Regions from separate parts of the Serratia ureilytica genome, predicted to be linked through region 3. Evidence: predicted binding sites of a transcription regulator. Region 3 holds the regulator's gene; each other region holds the start of a gene.

Region 1 (4,212 bases), 1.6 Mb from region 3:
CGCCAGCGCTTCTTCCATGGTGTGCGCGATGCCGGAACGCGCGGTATCCAAACCGATTTTCTTCATCGCCACGTCGAAACGGCGGCGGTCTTCGGCCTTGTCGATGGCATCGGCAGTTGCGCCGATCATGGTGACGCCGAACTCGGCCAGCACGCCCTGACGCTCCAGCTCCAGCGCGCAGTTCAGCGCCGTCTGGCCGCCCATGGTCGGCAGAACCGCATCCGGACGCTCTTTTTCGATGATCTTGCGCACCACTTCCCAGTGGATCGGCTCAATGTAGGTCGCATCGGCCATTTCCGGGTCGGTCATGATGGTCGCCGGGTTGGAGTTGACCAGAATGACGCGGTAACCCTCTTCGCGCAGCGCTTTACACGCCTGGGCGCCCGAGTAGTCGAACTCACACGCCTGGCCGATAACAATCGGGCCAGCGCCGAGGATCAGGATGCTTTTTATGTCTGTACGTTTTGGCATTTTTTACTGCTCCTGATTATTTGGCGTTAGAACGGTAAGTCTCAATCAGTTCGATAAAGTGATCGAACAGCGGCGCGGCGTCGTGCGGGCCTGGGCTGGCTTCCGGGTGCCCCTGGAAGCTGAACGCCGCCTTGTCGGTGCGGTGAATGCCCTGCACCGTGTGGTCGAACAGCGATTTGTGCGTCACGCGCAGATTCGCCGGCAGGTCGTTTTCATCGACGGCGAAGCCGTGGTTCTGCGCGGTGATCATCACCGTGTTGTTGTCCAGATCCTTCACCGGGTGGTTGCCGCCGTGGTGGCCGAGCTTCATCTTCATGGTTTTCGCCCCGCTGGCCAGCGCCAGCAGCTGGTGACCCAGACAGATGCCGAATACCGGAATGTCGGTTTCCAGGAACTGCTTGATGGCGGCGATGGCGTAGTCGCACGGCTCCGGGTCGCCCGGGCCGTTGGACAGGAAGATGCCGGCCGGATTCATTTTCAGCACCTCGTCGGCCGGGGTCTGCGCCGGCACCACGGTCAGGCGGCAACCGCGATCCACCAGCATGCGCAGGATGTTGCGCTTGGCGCCGTAGTCGTAAGCCACCACGTGGAACGGCAGTTCCGCGGCGGTTTTGGCTTCCGGCAGGTCGCCTTCAAGCGTCCAGCTGCCTTGCTGCCAGCTGTAGGCCTCTTGAGTGGTGACCTCTTTCGCCAAATCCATGCCCTTCAACCCCGGGAAACCTTGCGCCTTGGCCAGAGCCAGCGCGGCATCCGGCGAATCGGCGGCGACGATGCAGCCGTTCTGGGCGCCTTTTTCGCGCAGCAGGCGAGTCAACTTACGGGTATCGATATCGGAGATCGCCACGATGTTGTGACGCTTGAGGTAGTCGGACAGGCTTTCTTCACTGCGGTAGTTGCTGGCGATCAGCGGGAGGTCACGAATGACGAGGCCTTGGGCGTGTACTGCGGAGGATTCTTCGTCGGAAGCATTGGTGCCGACATTGCCGATATGAGGATAAGTAAGAGTAACGATCTGGCGGGAATAGGAAGGATCAGTGAGGATTTCTTGATAACCGGTCATCGACGTATTGAAGACCACTTCCCCCACTGCCGTTCCCTCTGCCCCGATGGCCCGACCGTGGAATTGGGTTCCGTCTTCCAGAACCAATAGCGCTGACTTTATCAAAACATCCTCCGAGGAATAATCAATCACAATATTTGCATATTAATTCAGATATCGCGATCTAAATCAATGCAAAAACCGTCCGCGAGGCCAATTTTTGGCAAATTGGGCGCATTTTAATGATGAGTGCCTGGCTTGTCTACCCAAACTGCCGTTTTTTGTTTTATTTTTGCAGTTCTCGGCGCGCATGCGGCTTGAGCGCCGATAAAAACACAGAAAACCGGGACTGGAAAACGGTTGCGGGGAAGAATGACGGAAAACGGCGCCGGAATGGAACAAAAAAGACGCTAAAAAAGCCGAGAGTGGAAAAAAAGGAGATGATTAGCAAAGTAAATATAGATAAATAACATCTTTGACAATAAAACAAATCCAACATGATATTTATCATGTTAAAAAAAAGGACAATAAAATTATTGCCCGATTATCATAGCATTATGACCAATACAACCACATCACGATGGTATGCAAATCAATTATAACTGGTCCAAATTCAATACATCTCGCATATCAAACAGACCTTTATCCCGACTCCGAAGCCAGGAAGCCGCGCGCACCGCGCCGCTGGCGAAAGTCATGCGGCTGGAGGCCTTGTGGGTGATTTCCACCCGTTCACCGATGTCGGCGAACATCGCGGTGTGCTCGCCGACGATGTCGCCGGCGCGAATGGTGGCGAAGCCAATGCTCTTCGGATCGCGCTCGCCGGTATGGCCTTCGCGCGCATAGACCGCGCAGCTTTTCAGATCGCGCCCCAGCGCGCCGGCGATCGCTTCGCCCATGGCCAACGCCGTGCCCGACGGCGCATCCACTTTGTGCCGGTGGTGCGCCTCAACGATTTCGATATCGGTATAGTCGCCCATGACCTGCGCGGCCTTCTCCAGCAGTTTCAGCACCAGGTTGACGCCGACGCTGAAGTTGGCGGCGAACACGATGCCGATGTGCTGCGCCGCAGCGCGGATCGCCTGCTTGCCGGCGTCATCGAAGCCGGTGGTGCCAATCACCATCGCCTTGTGGTGCGCCACGCAAAATTCCAGGTAGCCCAGGGTGCTTTCAGGGCGGGTGAAGTCGATCAAAATATCGAACTCGCTCGCCACTTTATCCAGACTGTCACTCACCTTGACGCCCAGCGCGCCGATGCCCGCCAGCTCGCCGGCATCAACGCCGACCAGGCTCGATCCCGGTCGTGACAGCGCCGCCCCCAACACCACGCCTTCCGCCTGCTGCACCGCCTGGATCAATTGACGGCCCATCCGGCCGCCGGCGCCCGCAATCGCAATGCGGATTTGTGAATCTTTCATGCTTGCTCTCTTCTTGATGTAACGCGTATCCCATTAACCTATCGATTCAGGGTAACTGCCCCGCTGCAGCGCCGCCAGAGGATTCATTTCATAATTAGAAAATTATGATATTGCGCTTCTTTCATCAGCGGCGCTGTCGTGAGATTAACATTCAACCGATTTGGCGGCCTGCGACGATTGTACATAATCATGCAGTTTCCATGGCAAAAAAATGCAGAAAAAAGGCGCCGAAAACGGCGCCTGGGGAAAGGATCACAGCGTGGTCAGGCGGTAATGGCGGCCACTTCGTTGGCTATCGCCGTCAGCGCATCGTGGCGAGCATAGTCCTCCTGCACCAGCGCCGCGCGCCGGCGATAGATCGGCTGTTGCAGAATGCGCGTCGCTGCCGCCAGTATTTGTTCCGCGCTTGGCGTGCTGGTATGCAGGCTGATGCCGCAACCGGCGGCCACCACGCGCGCGGCCGCCTCCAGCTTGTCCTCGCCGGTGCCGGCGACAATCAGCGGCACGCCGCTGTCCAGCGCATAGTTGATCGAGCCGTAACCGCCGTTGGTGATCAAGAGCGCCGCCTGCGGCAACCAGTGTTCGAAGGAGATGAACGCCCGCACTCGGGCGTTGTCCGGCAACGCGTCCATCAGCCCTTCGGTCGCCCGCCCGCCGGTAGTAGCCAACACCCGCACCGGCAGATGCGCCAGCGCCTGCAGCGTCGGCACGATCAGCTGATGCAGATCGACATTGGCCAACGTGCCCTGAGACACGATCACCAGCGGCCGACGATCGTCCTCCTCCCACAGCGCCTCTTCCGCGGCCGGTTGACCACCGCTGCGCAGCGGCCCGACGAAGCGCACGCCGCTCGGCAGGTCGTCGCGCTCATATTCCAGCGCCGTGGTGGCCAACTGCAGGAAACGCTCGCAGCCGCCGATCAGCGCATCGGTAAACGGGCGATTCAGCGGCCGCCCACCCGCTTGCACCAGCGCGGTATCAAAGCTTTGCTGCACCTCATCAAGCAACACCCGCGTCGCTTCATCCACCAATTGCTCGCGGGTCAGCGCCCGCGGCAGCAGCGCCGGCGGGATGCGCGGGCCATAGAAAATGGCGTCGCGCGAAGAATACGACAGCGGCGTGACGCCGATCCCGAAGACCGGCGGCCGTTCGGCGGACTGCAGCAGCGGCAGCACGCCGTAGAAGCAGTTCTCCACCATCAGCAGATCGGTCTTTTCGGCGGCGATGGCCGCACGCAGCTGACGATCCAACAGTGGGATCGGCGCGGCGAAGAAATCTTTCAGC
Region 2 (4,212 bases), 2.3 Mb from region 3:
GTTCAACGGCCTGGCGCTGGTGATCATTGATGAGCAGCACCGCTTCGGGGTGCATCAGCGGCTGGCGCTGTGGGAGAAAGGCGAAGAGCAAGGTTTCCACGCCCATCAGCTGATCATGACCGCCACGCCGATCCCGCGCACGCTGGCAATGACCGCCTACGCCGATCTCGATACCTCGGTCATCGACGAGCTGCCGCCGGGCCGTACGCCGGTGACCACCGTGGCCATTCCCGATACCCGCCGCGCCGACATCATTCAACGGGTGAAAAGCGCCTGTCTGGAAGAGGGGCGGCAGGCTTACTGGGTGTGCACGCTGATCGAAGAGTCCGAACTGCTGGAAGCGCAGGCGGCGGAAGCCACCTGGGAAGAATTGAAAACCGCGCTGCCGGAGCTGAAGATAGCGCTGGTACATGGCCGCATGAAAGCGCAGGAAAAGCAGGCGGTGATGCAGGCGTTTAAACAGGGCGAGCTGCAGCTGTTGGTCGCCACCACGGTGATCGAAGTCGGTGTCGACGTGCCGAACGCCAGCCTGATGATCATCGAAAACCCGGAGCGGCTGGGCCTGGCGCAGCTGCACCAGCTGCGCGGCCGCGTAGGGCGCGGCGCGGTGGCTTCACACTGCGTGCTGCTGTACAAAACGCCGCTGAGCAAAACCGCGCAAACGCGCCTGCAGGTGCTGCGCGACAGCAACGACGGCTTCGTCATCGCGCAGCGCGATCTGGAGATCCGCGGCCCGGGCGAGCTGCTGGGCACCCGCCAGACCGGCAGCGCCGAATTCAAGGTGGCGGACCTGTTGCGCGACCAGGCGATGATCCCCGAAGTGCAGCGCGTCGCTCGCCATCTCCATCAGCACTACCCGGAACACGCCCAGGCGCTGATCGAACGCTGGTTGCCGGAGAAGGCGCGCTACTCCAACGCATAAAAAAGGGCGCCGCAGGCGCCCTTCTCATGATGACTCGCGATATCACCCCACCGCCGGGAACACCGGCAACAGCAGATACAGCTTGATGACGATGGCGTTGGCGATATCGATAAAGAACGCCCCCACCATCGGCACCACCAGAAATGCCAGGTGCGACGGGCCGAAGCGATCGGTGATCGCTTGCATGTTGGCGATCGCCGTCGGCGTGGCGCCCATGCCGAAGCCGCAGTGGCCGGCGGCCAGCACCGCCGCATCGTAGTTCTTGCCCATCACCCGGTAGGTGACGAAGATCGCGTACAGCGCCATCACCAGCGTCTGTACGGCCAGGATCGCCAGCATCGGCAGCGCCAGCGAAGCCAGCTCCCACAGGCGCAGGCTCATCAACGCCATCGCCAGGAACAGCGACAGGCTGACGTTGCCCAGCACCGATACCGCCCGCTCGAACACGGTATAGAAACCGGTGAAGGCCAGCGTGTTGCTGAGGATCACCCCGACGAACAGCACGCAAACGAAGTTAGGCAGTTCAAACACCGTACCGCTCAGCAGACCGGCAATCAGTTGCCCCAGGCTCAAACAAATGGCGATCATGGCGATGGTTTCAATCATCACCAGCGAGGTGATCAGGCGGCCACTTTCCGGCTTCTCGAAGCCGCTCGGCTGCACGCTGTCTTCCGGCGTGCCTTCCGGCGTAGAGGAGTGTTTAACCAGATAGCGCGCCACCGGGCCGCCGATCAGGCCGCCCAGCACCAGGCCGAAGGTGGCGCAGGCCATGGCGACTTCCGTCGCGTTTTCAAAGCCGTAGCGCTCGATGAACAGCTTGCTCCAGGCCGCCCCGGTGCCGTGGCCGCCCGACAGGGTGATCGACCCGGCGATCAGGCCCATCAACGGATCCAGCCCCAGCATTTTCGCCATGCCGATGCCGATGGCGTTCTGCACCAGCAGCAGCCCCAACACCACGAACAGGAATACCATCAGCGCTTTGCCGCCGGCGCGCAACCGCGCCAGGTTGGCGTTCAGGCCGATAGTGGCGAAGAAGGCCAGCATCAGCGGATCCTTCAACGACATGTCAAAGCTGATTTCCCAGTTGGCGAATTTTTTCAGGACAAACAGCAGGAGGGCCACCAGCAAACCGCCGGCGACGGGAGCGGGAATGGTATATTTTCGCAGCAGAGGAATACTTCTGACGCACTTGCCCCCAAGGAGCAAAACCAGCGTCGCCGCGACTAACGTGCCATAAGTATCAAGATGAAACATCCAGGTACTCCATGTAAGGGAAAAGATCCAAATAAAAATAATAAGTTATAGAAAACCACGTAGTTTTTAAACTTGATGAGTGCAGGATTAGAAGTAAAAAACGCTGAGATGACAAGAAAAAATGAATGAAAATGCGACATAAACGGGAAAGTCGGCAACATAATATTTAGGCGCAACCGTTTGCTTTTGCGGGGCGGCGCATTAAAATGCCTGCTTTGCCGTATCTGGAAACGCCACACCATGAGCATGTCATCCTCCGAGCTTGATGCCGCACGCCAAACCGCCTCTGAACCCCGCGCCAGCGAACTGATTTATCGCCTCGAAGACCGCCCGCCGCTGCCACAAACGCTGTTTGCCGCCGGCCAGCACCTGTTGGCGATGTTCGTTGCGGTGATCACTCCGGCGCTGCTGATCTGCCAGGCGCTGGGTCTGCCGGCGCAGGATACCCAACACATCATCAGCATGTCGCTGTTCGCTTCCGGTCTGGCTTCCATTCTGCAAATCAAAACCTGGGGGCCGGTGGGCTCCGGGCTGCTGTCGATTCAGGGCACCAGCTTCAACTTCGTTTCGCCATTGATCATGGGCGGCCTGGCGCTGAAAAACGGCGGCGCCGACGTGCCGACCATGATGGCCGCGCTGTTCGGCACCCTGATGGTCGCCTCCTGCACCGAAATTTTGCTGTCGCGCGTGCTGCATCTGGCGCGCCGCATCATCACCCCGCTGGTTTCCGGCATCGTGGTGATGATCATCGGCCTGTCGCTGATTCAGGTCGGCCTGACCTCGATCGGCGGCGGCTATGCCGCGATGAACGACCACAGCTTCGGCTCGCCGAAAAACCTGCTGCTGGCCGGCGCGGTGCTGGTGGTCATCATCCTGCTGAACCGCCAGCGCAACCCTTACCTGCGCGTCGCTTCGCTGGTGATCGCCATGGCGGTCGGCTACCTGCTGGCCTGGGCGATGGACATGTTGCCCGCCGACGCTCCGGCGGCGCCGACGGCGGCGATTACCATTCCAACGCCGCTCTATTACGGCCTGGGCTTCGACTGGAACCTGTTGCTGCCGCTGATGCTGATCTTTATGGTCACCTCGCTGGAAACCATCGGCGACATCACCGCCACCTCTGACGTCTCCGAACAGCCGGTCAGCGGGCCGCTGTACATGAAGCGTCTGAAAGGGGGCGTACTGGCCAACGGCCTGAACTCGATGCTGTCGGCGGTGTTCAACACCTTCCCCAACTCCTGCTTCGGCCAGAACAACGGCGTGATCCAGCTGACCGGCGTCGCCAGCCGCTACGTCGGCTTCGTGGTGGCGCTGATGCTGATCGCGCTGGGGCTGTTCCCGGCGGTGGCCGGCTTCGTGCAGCACATCCCCGAGCCGGTACTGGGCGGCGCGACCATCGTGATGTTCGGCACCATCGCCGCCTCCGGCGTGCGCATCGTGTCGCGCGAACGCCTGAACCGGCGCGCCATCATGATCATGGCGCTGTCGCTGGCCGTCGGCATGGGCGTCTCCCAGCAGCCGCTGATCCTGCAGTTCGCGCCGGACTGGCTGAAAACCCTGCTCTCTTCCGGTATCGCCGCCGGCGGCATTACCGCCATCGTGCTGAACCTGGTGTTCCCGCAGGAACACGAGAAAAAGTAACCCGCCCATTGGCGTTCAAACGGCCGCTTGCGGCCGTTTTTTATTGTCTATCAGACCATTGCCCTTGAGATGCCCGGCCAATTGCGGCATAAACAGGGTATCTTTTTTGACCGATGCGGATGTAGACGATGAAATTTATCGGAAAGCTGTTGCTGACGTTGCTGCTGCTGATCGTGCTGGCGGTGGTGGTGCTGTATCTGGTGGGGCAAACCCGCTGGGCGGCAGGCCGTCTGAGCGCCTGGATCAGCGACAACAGCGAATACCGCCTGTCGATAGGAAAAATCACCCACTCGTGGAATCAGCCGGGCCAGATCGGTCTGGAAGACGTGCAGCTGGCGCGCAGCGGCCAACCACAGGCGCTGGTCGCCAAACGCGTCGATCTCGGCCTCAGCCTG
Region 3 (4,212 bases):
AGAAAAGCGAACTGGAAAGCGGCGATCTGGTGTTCTTCCGCATTAACAACCGCGGCGTGGCGGATCATGTCGGCGTCTACCTCGGCAACGGCAAATTCATCCAGTCGCCGCGCACCGGCGAAGAGATCCGCATCAGCCAGCTCGATAACGACTATTGGCAGAACCACTACATCGGCGCTCGCCGCGTAGTAACGCCGAAAACCATCCGTTAATTCCCTGCTCTTCGCGGTTGCGGCCTCGGCCGCAACCGCCTGCTCAAGCTATCGCCCATCGCACTCCCCCACGCGCATTTCTCGCTTTTCCTCCTGTTTTTTATGATGAAAATTGTTAAGATTGAATGACCACAATAAAAAACGGCCCATCCGGCGTTCGCCCCGGCGAGAAGCTGAATGGCGCTGTAAAGGAGGAAGCAATGTCGTTTGAATTACCTGCATTACCGTATGAGAAAAACGCGCTCGAGCCGCACATCTCCGCCGAGACTCTGGAATACCACTACGGCAAACACCACAACACCTACGTGGTTAACCTGAACAACCTGGTGAAAGGCAGCGAGTTCGAAGGCAAATCGCTCGAAGAGATCATCAAGACCTCTAACGGCGGCGTGTTCAACAACGCCGCGCAGGTGTGGAACCACACCTTCTACTGGCACTGCCTGTCGCCACAGGGCGGCGGTGAACCGCAGGGCGAACTGGCGGCGGCGATCGTCAAATCCTTCGGCTCTTTCGCTGCGTTCAAAGAGCAGTTCACCGATGCCGCCGTGAAAAACTTCGGTGCCGGCTGGACCTGGCTGGTAAAAAAACCGGACGGCGCGCTGGCGATCGTCAACACTTCCAACGCGGCAACCCCGCTGACCGGCGAAGACAAACCGCTGCTGACCGTTGACGTGTGGGAACACGCGTATTACATCGATTACCGCAATGCGCGTCCAAAATACCTGGAAAACTTCTGGGCGTTGGTCAACTGGACCTTCGCGGCGGAAAACCTGGCGTAAGCGCAGGGCTTGCCTAAGTGATGAGGCGCAGCTTGGCTGCGCCTTTTTTAAAACTGGCGGGAAATCAGTTCAACGCGGCGACAAAGCTGAAAGCGATGATCATCGCCAATGCGCAAACGGTGGTGAACAGCGACATCTTCAGATCGGTATCCATGACAACTCCTTTAAAATGGGCTTTCCTAAGGATAAAAGGCGCACAATTAGTACGTCAAATCATTTTCCCACAGTTCGCCGATAAAATCTTGTTATCATTTCCCGGTTTATAATCTCGATTACCTCTTCCACTTTTGTTCAATATGCGACAAAATTCGCAGTTCACAACTGCGTACCGGCATTCATGCCCCTCCTGATTAGCGCTGACGACTTCAACACTAAAAACTCAGTTTTCGCTTCTCTGGAGAAGGATCTACGTAGGCAAACGATTAACATCACACTTACATGCTGTAAACATGTGAGTTCAGGAGTCATTCCTTACATGGCAACGATTAAAGATGTGGCCAAACGCGCGGGCGTTTCCACCACCACCGTTTCGCACGTCATCAATAAGACTCGTTTCGTCGCCGAAGAGACCAAAGCGGCCGTGTGGGCCGCCATCAAAGAGCTGCACTACTCGCCGAGCGCCGTGGCGCGCAGCCTGAAAGTCAATCACACCAAGTCTATCGGTCTGCTGGCCACCTCGAGCGAAGCGCCCTACTTTGCCGAAGTGATCGAGGCGGTGGAAAACAGCTGCTACAGCAAAGGCTATACCCTGATCCTGTGCAACTCGCACAACAATCTGGACAAACAGCGCGCCTACCTGGCGATGCTGGCGCAAAAGCGCGTCGACGGCCTGCTGGTCATGTGTTCCGAATACCCGGATCAGCTGCTGGGCATGCTGGAAGACTACCGCAACATCCCGATGGTGGTAATGGACTGGGGCGCCGCGCGCGGCGACTTCACCGACACCATCATCGATAACGCGTTCGAAGGCGGCTATCTGGCCGGCCGTTACCTGATCGAGCGCGGCCACCGCGATATCGGCGCTATCCCGGGCCAGCTGTCGCGCAACACCGGCGGCGGCCGTCATCAGGGCTTTATGAAGGCGCTGCAGGAAGCGCATATCGATATTCGCGAAGAGTGGATAGTCCAGGGTGACTTCGAGCCGGAGTCCGGTTACAAGGCGATGCATCAAATTCTGTCGCAGAAACAGCGACCGACCGCGGTATTCTGCGGCGGCGACATCATGGCGATGGGCGCCATCTGCGCCGCCGACGAACTGGGGCTGCGGGTGCCGCAGGATATTTCCGTGATCGGCTACGACAACGTGCGCAACGCCCGCTACTTCACCCCGGCGCTGACCACCATTCATCAGCCGAAAGAACGTCTGGGCGAAATGGCCTTCACCATGCTGCTGGATCGCATCATCAGCAAGCGCGAAGAATCGCAGGTGATCGAAGTGCATCCGAAGCTGGTCGAACGCCGTTCGGTCGCCGACGGTCCGTTCATCGACTACCGCCGCTGATCCTCCTCCCTACCGGAAGCCGGCACGGCTTCCGGTGCCGCCTCACTCAGCCACTCCTGATTCAGCGTCTCGCCATCGCCCAAATACGCCAGCAGCCAGCTCATCGCCGGTGACGGTTTATCCTGTTGCCAGGTCAGGCAGCAGGGGCTGGCGGGAAACGGCTGCTGCAACTGCAACGCCTTCAGCTCACCGCGCTGCACCCGCGGCAGCGCCAGATGCGCCGGCATCATGCCGACGCACAATCCGGCGCACAAACAGTCGAGCGCCGAGGTCCAGTCCGGCACCACCAGCCGCCGCTGGTTATCCAGCGTCCAGGTGACGCGCTTGGGCAGATTGCGCGAGGTGTCTTCCAGACAAAGCGCAGGGTACGGCCTCAACCGATCGTCATTCAACGGCCCTGCCAGCTGCGCCAGCGGATGCTGTGGGCTGACTACGCACAGCCAGTTCATATCCCCCATGTCGCGGAAAGCGAAGCCGCCGCCGACCGGCACCGCGCGGGTGGCGCCGATCGCCATGTCCACCCTGCCGTCCACCAACGCATCCCACACGCCGTTAAACACCTCGGGTTGCAGCATCAACTCGACGTCGGGGAAATGACGGTAGAAATCCAGCACCAGCTGGCGGCTGCGCTGCGGTTTGACGATGATGTCCACCGCGATATTCAGCTGACCGCGCCAGCCGTTGGCCACCTGTTGACAGTGGCGGCGGGTGTCGAGCATTTTTTTGATAACAGCTCGCGCATCCTTGATAAACAGCGCGCCGGCCGGCGTCAGTTCCACATCTCGGTGACGCCGCTCAAACAGCGGCACCGCCAGCCATTGCTCCAGCTGCCGCACGGTATAACTTACCGCCGACGGCACCCGGTGCAGCTCCTGCGCCGCCGCGCTGAAACTGCCGGTGCGCGCCACCGCATCAACGACCTCGAGAGAATATTCAGACCACATCGCTTTGCCTTCAATTTTTTTAACAGCACTTTGCAAATATTACCGTTTCACAAGCAGAGATCCAGCCGGATACACTGGCCGGCGCTAAAAACCTGCGACACTAAAATATTAACGAGAAATACCATGCGAAATTCCTTTGGTTTTATGTTCTACCTCGCCGGCCTGAGCATGCTGGGTTATCTGGCGACCGATATGTACCTGCCCGCCTTCGGCGCCATGCGGGAGGAACTGCAAATTTCCGCCGGCGCGGTCAGCGCCAGCCTGAGCATCTTTTTGGCCGGCTTCGCCTTCGCGCAGCTGCTGTGGGGGCCGCTCTCCGACCGTCTGGGACGCAAACCGGTATTGTTGATTGGCCTAACGCTGTTCGCGCTCGGCTGCCTGGGCATGCTGTGGGTGGAAAATGCCGCGCAGCTCTGGATACTGCGCTTTATTCAGGCCGTAGGTGTCTGTTCCGCCGCCGCCATCTGGCAAGCGCTGGTGGTCGACCGCTATCGTGAAGGCCAGGCCAACCGCGTATTCGCCACCATCATGCCGCTGGTGGCGCTATCGCCGGCGCTGGCGCCGCTGCTGGGCGCCTGGCTGCTGAACCACGCCAGCTGGCGCGCGATCTTCGCCGTGCTGCTGGCCATCACCGCCTTGTTGCTGTTGCCGACGCTGCTGCTCAAAGAGAACGCCAGGCCAAAACCCGCCGTCGACGCGCCAAAAAGCAGCGTCAGTTTTTGGCAATTATTGAAATCCCCGGTATTCAGTGGCAATGTCGCCATGTACGCCGCCTG
Region 4 (4,212 bases), 2.3 Mb from region 3:
TTAAATACTAGTGCACCGGGTGTGAATAAAAAATCGGAGAGTTTTGAGTATCTCTGTCAAATAAATTGACGGTTTTTCAGCCGTTGGCGTGCGGCAAAAATTGCCACTACCCTTTACAGACGATCCTTAACCGGAGAAGCGTCATGACGGTAAACGCGTTTATCGGCAGCTGGGCGTTGGTGTCGTCGGCGTTCAAAAACCAGAACGGCGAGCTGAATTACCCGCTGGGCGAGCAGGTGTTGGGGCGCATCCACTATGAGGCCAACGGCACAATGGCGGCGCAGCTATACAGCGCCGTGCGGCCGCGTTTCGTCGCCGACGATTTGGCGCAGGGATCCGAGCGGGAGATCCATGCCGCCTTCATCAATATGATTTGCTATTTCGGCCGTTATCAGGTGGAAGAAAGCGAGCAACGGGTGGTGCATCAGGTTGAAGGCTGCTCGTTCCCCAATTGGATAGGCAGCCGTCAGGTGCGCTTTTACGCCTTTAACGCCGATCGGCTGACGTTGCGCACGGTGCCGCTGCAGCTCGGCAACGGCGTGCAGATCGGCGAACTGGTGTGGCAGCGGACGGGAGCGTCATCATGATCATTGTTCATCATCTCAATCACTCGCGGTCGCAGCGCATTCTGTGGTTTTTGGAAGAGCTGGGCGTGCCCTATCAGGTGCAACGCTACGAGCGCGATCCGCACACTCTGCTGGCGCCGCCGGCGCTGAAAAAGATCCACCCGCTGGGCAAATCGCCGGTGATCGTCGATGGCGATCTGGCGCTGGCGGAATCCGGCGCCATTATCGAATACTTGCAGGAGGCCTACGACGCACAGGGCATGTTTATGCCGACGGACTTCCACGCGCGCCAGCAATACCGCTACTGGTTGCACTACGCAGAGGGATCGCTGATGCCGCTGTTGGTGATGAAGCTGGTGTTCAGCCGTCTCGGCCAGCCGCCGATCCCCTGGCTGCTGCGGCCGGTGGCGGGCGCGATCGGCAAGGGCGTACAGCGCGAATACCTCGACAAACAGATCGCGCCGCACTGCGAGTATCTCGAACAGCACCTGAACAAGGGCAGCTGGTTCGTCGGCAACGATTTCAGCGCGGCGGACATACAGATGAGCTTCCCGCTCGAGGCGATGGCGGCGCGCGGCGCGTTGGACAATTGCCCGAAACTGCGCGGCTTCCTGCAGCGCATCCACGCCCGGCCCGCTTACCAGCGGGCGCTGGAACAGGGCGGCCCTTACGACCTGCTGAGTTAAGCGGATGGGCTATACTCGATGGGGTCATTCTTCATCGGAGGTAGCCCATGGCTACGCAAATCTTCGTAAATCTGCCCGTACGCGATCTGCCCGCCTCTATGGCGTTTTTCACCCAGCTCGGCTTCAGTTTCAACCCGCAATTTACCGACGATACCGCCGCCTGCATGGTGGTCAGCGACACGATTTACGTGATGCTGCTGACCCACGACAAATTCAGGATGTTTACCCCGAACCCGATCGGCGACGCCAAACAGGCCACCGAAGTGTTGGTGTGCCTGTCGCAACCCAGCCGGGCGGCGGTGGACGAACTGGTGCGCAAGGCGATCGCCGGCGGCGGCAATACCTATCATCCGCCGCGGGACTATGGCGTGATGTACGGTCACGGATTTCAGGACCTGGACGGCCATATCTGGGAATTGATGTATATGGATCCCGCAGCGGTGCAGGCGCAATAAGATCGCCGTGAAACAGGCTGGCAGGGGCGCCGGATCGCCCCGTCTTTTCGCGCAGAAGCCCTTCCCGCCGCTTTCTGCATAAATTGCCGCGATCTTTAGTTGATTAGACGCTAGGGAAGGCAGGATAATCGTTTGCCTTGAATAAACCACCATAAATCACCCGTACCGCGCGCTGCGAGTTAAACGTTTGCCTTGGTGCGCATCGCCGTTGGCGGTGCGACGGAAGGGCAAGGAAGCGGAACGTGACGTAAACGATTACGTGGCGATCAGGCGCGGGCGAGATTACAGGCCTGCTGCGACGGGCCGATTCATGAAACACAGGGGAAGTAACCTATGTCGAACTCTCAAGCGAACCACGCCGCAAAACCAACCGGCGGGCTTGATGGCTATTTTAAAATTTCCGCGCGCGGCAGCAGCGTGCGTCAGGAGGTGGTGGCGGGGCTGACCACCTTCCTGGCGATGGTGTACTCGGTGATCGTGGTGCCGAGCATGCTGGGCAAAGCGGGCTTCCCGCCGGCGGCGGTGTTCGTTTCCACCTGTCTGGTGGCCGGTCTGGGCTCGCTGCTGATGGGGCTGTGGGCTAACCTGCCGATGGCCATCGGCTGTGCGATCTCGTTGACCGCCTTTACCGCTTTCAGCCTGGTGCTCGGCCAACATATCAGCATTCCGGTGGCGCTGGGCGCGGTGTTCCTGATGGGCGTGCTGTTCACCGTCATCTCGGTCACCGGCATCCGCGCCTGGATCCTGCGCAACCTGCCGATGGGCGTGGCGCACGGCACCGGCATCGGCATCGGGCTGTTCCTGCTGCTGATCGCCGCCAACGGCGTCGGCCTGGTGGTGAAGAACCCGCTGGATGGCTTGCCGGTGGCGCTCGGCGCGTTCACCTCTTTCCCGGTCGTCATGACGCTGGTCGGCCTGGCGGTGATCTTCGGCCTGGAGAAACTGCGCGTGCCCGGCGGCATTCTGCTGGTGATCATCGCCATTTCCATCATCGGCCTGATCTTCGACCCGGCAGTGAAATATCAGGGGCTGTTCGCCATGCCGAGCCTGGCGGACGCTGACGGTAAATCGTTGATCTTCAGCCTGGATATCATGGGCGCATTGCAGCCGGTGGTGTTGCCGAGCGTGCTGGCGCTGGTGATGACCGCGGTGTTCGACGCCACCGGCACCATCCGCGCGGTAGCCGGGCAGGCCAACCTGCTGGACAAAGACGGCCAGATCATCAACGGCGGCAAGGCGCTGACCTCGGATTCCCTGAGCAGCATCTTCTCCGGGCTGGTGGGCGCCGCGCCCGCCGCAGTCTACATCGAGTCCGCCGCCGGCACCGCCGCGGGCGGCAAGACCGGCCTGACCGCCACCGTGGTCGGCGTTCTGTTCCTGCTGATCCTGTTCCTGTCGCCGCTGGCCTATCTGGTGCCGGTCTACGCCACCGCGCCGGCGCTGATGTACGTCGGCCTGTTGATGCTGAGCAACGTCACCAAGCTGGACTTCAACGACTTCGTCGACGCGATGGCCGGCCTGCTGTGCGCCGTGTTCATCGTGCTGACCTGCAACATCGTCACCGGCATCATGCTGGGCTTCAGCTCGCTGGTCATCGGCCGCATCTTCTCCGGCGAATGGCACAAGCTGAACATCGGCACCGTGCTGATCGCCGTGGCGCTGGTGGCGTTCTACGCCGGCGGCTGGGCGATTTAAGCCTCTTGGGTTTCCCTCGCCCATCGGGCGGGGGAGCCTGTGACGGCAATTCCCTTCTTAAGATAAGTCTTCTTCTGCTCTGCACCGCGTTTTGAAAGGCACAACAAGCTTTAACGGCTGTAAAAAAAGTGATCTACTATCGGGACCAACGCAGGCCCTGAGCCGATGTCGTCTGAATCGTAGAGTCTAAGGAAAGCATGGAAATCTTTTTTACAATCCTCATTTTGATCCTGGTGGTCTCCCTGTCCGGGGTGGTGACGCGCATGTTGCCGTTCCAGGTGCCGCTGCCGCTGATGCAAATCGCCATCGGGGCCCTGTTGGCCTGGCCGCATTTCGGGCTGCACGTCGATTTTGATCCCGAACTGTTCCTGGTGCTGTTCATCCCGCCGTTGCTGTTCGCCGACGGCTGGAAAACGCCGACGCGCGAGTTCCTGCATCACGGGCGTGAAATTCTCGGCCTGGCGCTGGTGCTGGTGCTGATCACCGTGGTCGGCGTCGGTTATCTGATCTACGCCATGGTGCCGGGCATTCCGCTGGTGGCGGCCTTCGCGCTGGCGGCGGTGCTGTCGCCGACCGATGCCGTGGCGCTGTCCGGCATCGTCGGCAAAGGGCGGATTCCCAAGCCGATCATGGGCGTGCTCGAGGGCGAGGCGCTGATGAATGACGCGTCCGGCCTGGTGTCGCTCAAGTTCGCCATCGCGGTGGCGATGGGCACGATGGTGTTCACCGTGGGCGGCGCGACCCTTGAATTCCTCAAAGTGGCGATCGGCGGCCTGTTGGCCGGCGTGGCGGTCACCTGGACTTACAGTA

The links. Region 3 encodes PurR, which represses purine synthesis genes. Its sites were predicted from a motif close to CANGCAAACGTTTGCNTG; they were not measured.
Region 1: the regulator PurR is predicted to act here: its motif matches at 1,860-1,877, upstream of carA (glutamine-hydrolyzing carbamoyl-phosphate synthase small subunit).
Region 2: the regulator PurR is predicted to act here: its motif matches at 2,346-2,363, upstream of J0X03_RS00065 (nucleobase:cation symporter-2 family protein).
Region 4: the regulator PurR is predicted to act here: its motif matches at 1,884-1,901, upstream of J0X03_RS02125 (NCS2 family permease).

The regions. Positions count from the first base shown of each region.
Region 1 is NZ_CP071320.1:4,357,578-4,361,789, forward strand. Features, by position in the region: gene carB (carbamoyl-phosphate synthase large subunit) at 1-471, opposite strand, end outside; gene carA (glutamine-hydrolyzing carbamoyl-phosphate synthase small subunit) at 488-1,636, opposite strand; gene dapB (4-hydroxy-tetrahydrodipicolinate reductase) at 2,107-2,928, opposite strand; gene J0X03_RS20640 (glycosyltransferase) at 3,192-4,212, opposite strand, start outside.
Region 2 is NZ_CP071320.1:12,965-17,176, reverse strand. Features, by position in the region: gene recG (ATP-dependent DNA helicase RecG) at 1-922, shown strand, start outside; gene gltS (sodium/glutamate symporter) at 965-2,176, opposite strand; gene J0X03_RS00065 (nucleobase:cation symporter-2 family protein) at 2,417-3,817, shown strand; gene J0X03_RS00060 (AsmA family protein) at 3,946-4,212, shown strand, end outside.
Region 3 is NZ_CP071320.1:2,769,949-2,774,160, forward strand. Features, by position in the region: gene J0X03_RS12865 (C40 family peptidase) at 1-212, shown strand, start outside; gene sodB (superoxide dismutase [Fe]) at 413-991, shown strand; gene cydH (cytochrome bd-I oxidase subunit CydH) at 1,056-1,145, opposite strand; gene purR (HTH-type transcriptional repressor PurR) at 1,467-2,492, shown strand; gene punR (DNA-binding transcriptional activator PunR) at 2,480-3,436, opposite strand; gene punC (purine nucleoside transporter PunC) at 3,560-4,212, shown strand, end outside.
Region 4 is NZ_CP071320.1:445,166-449,377, forward strand. Features, by position in the region: gene J0X03_RS02110 (lipocalin-like domain-containing protein) at 144-587, shown strand; gene J0X03_RS02115 (glutathione S-transferase family protein) at 584-1,252, shown strand; gene J0X03_RS02120 (VOC family protein) at 1,300-1,707, shown strand; gene J0X03_RS02125 (NCS2 family permease) at 2,041-3,402, shown strand; gene J0X03_RS02130 (Na+/H+ antiporter) at 3,600-4,212, shown strand, end outside.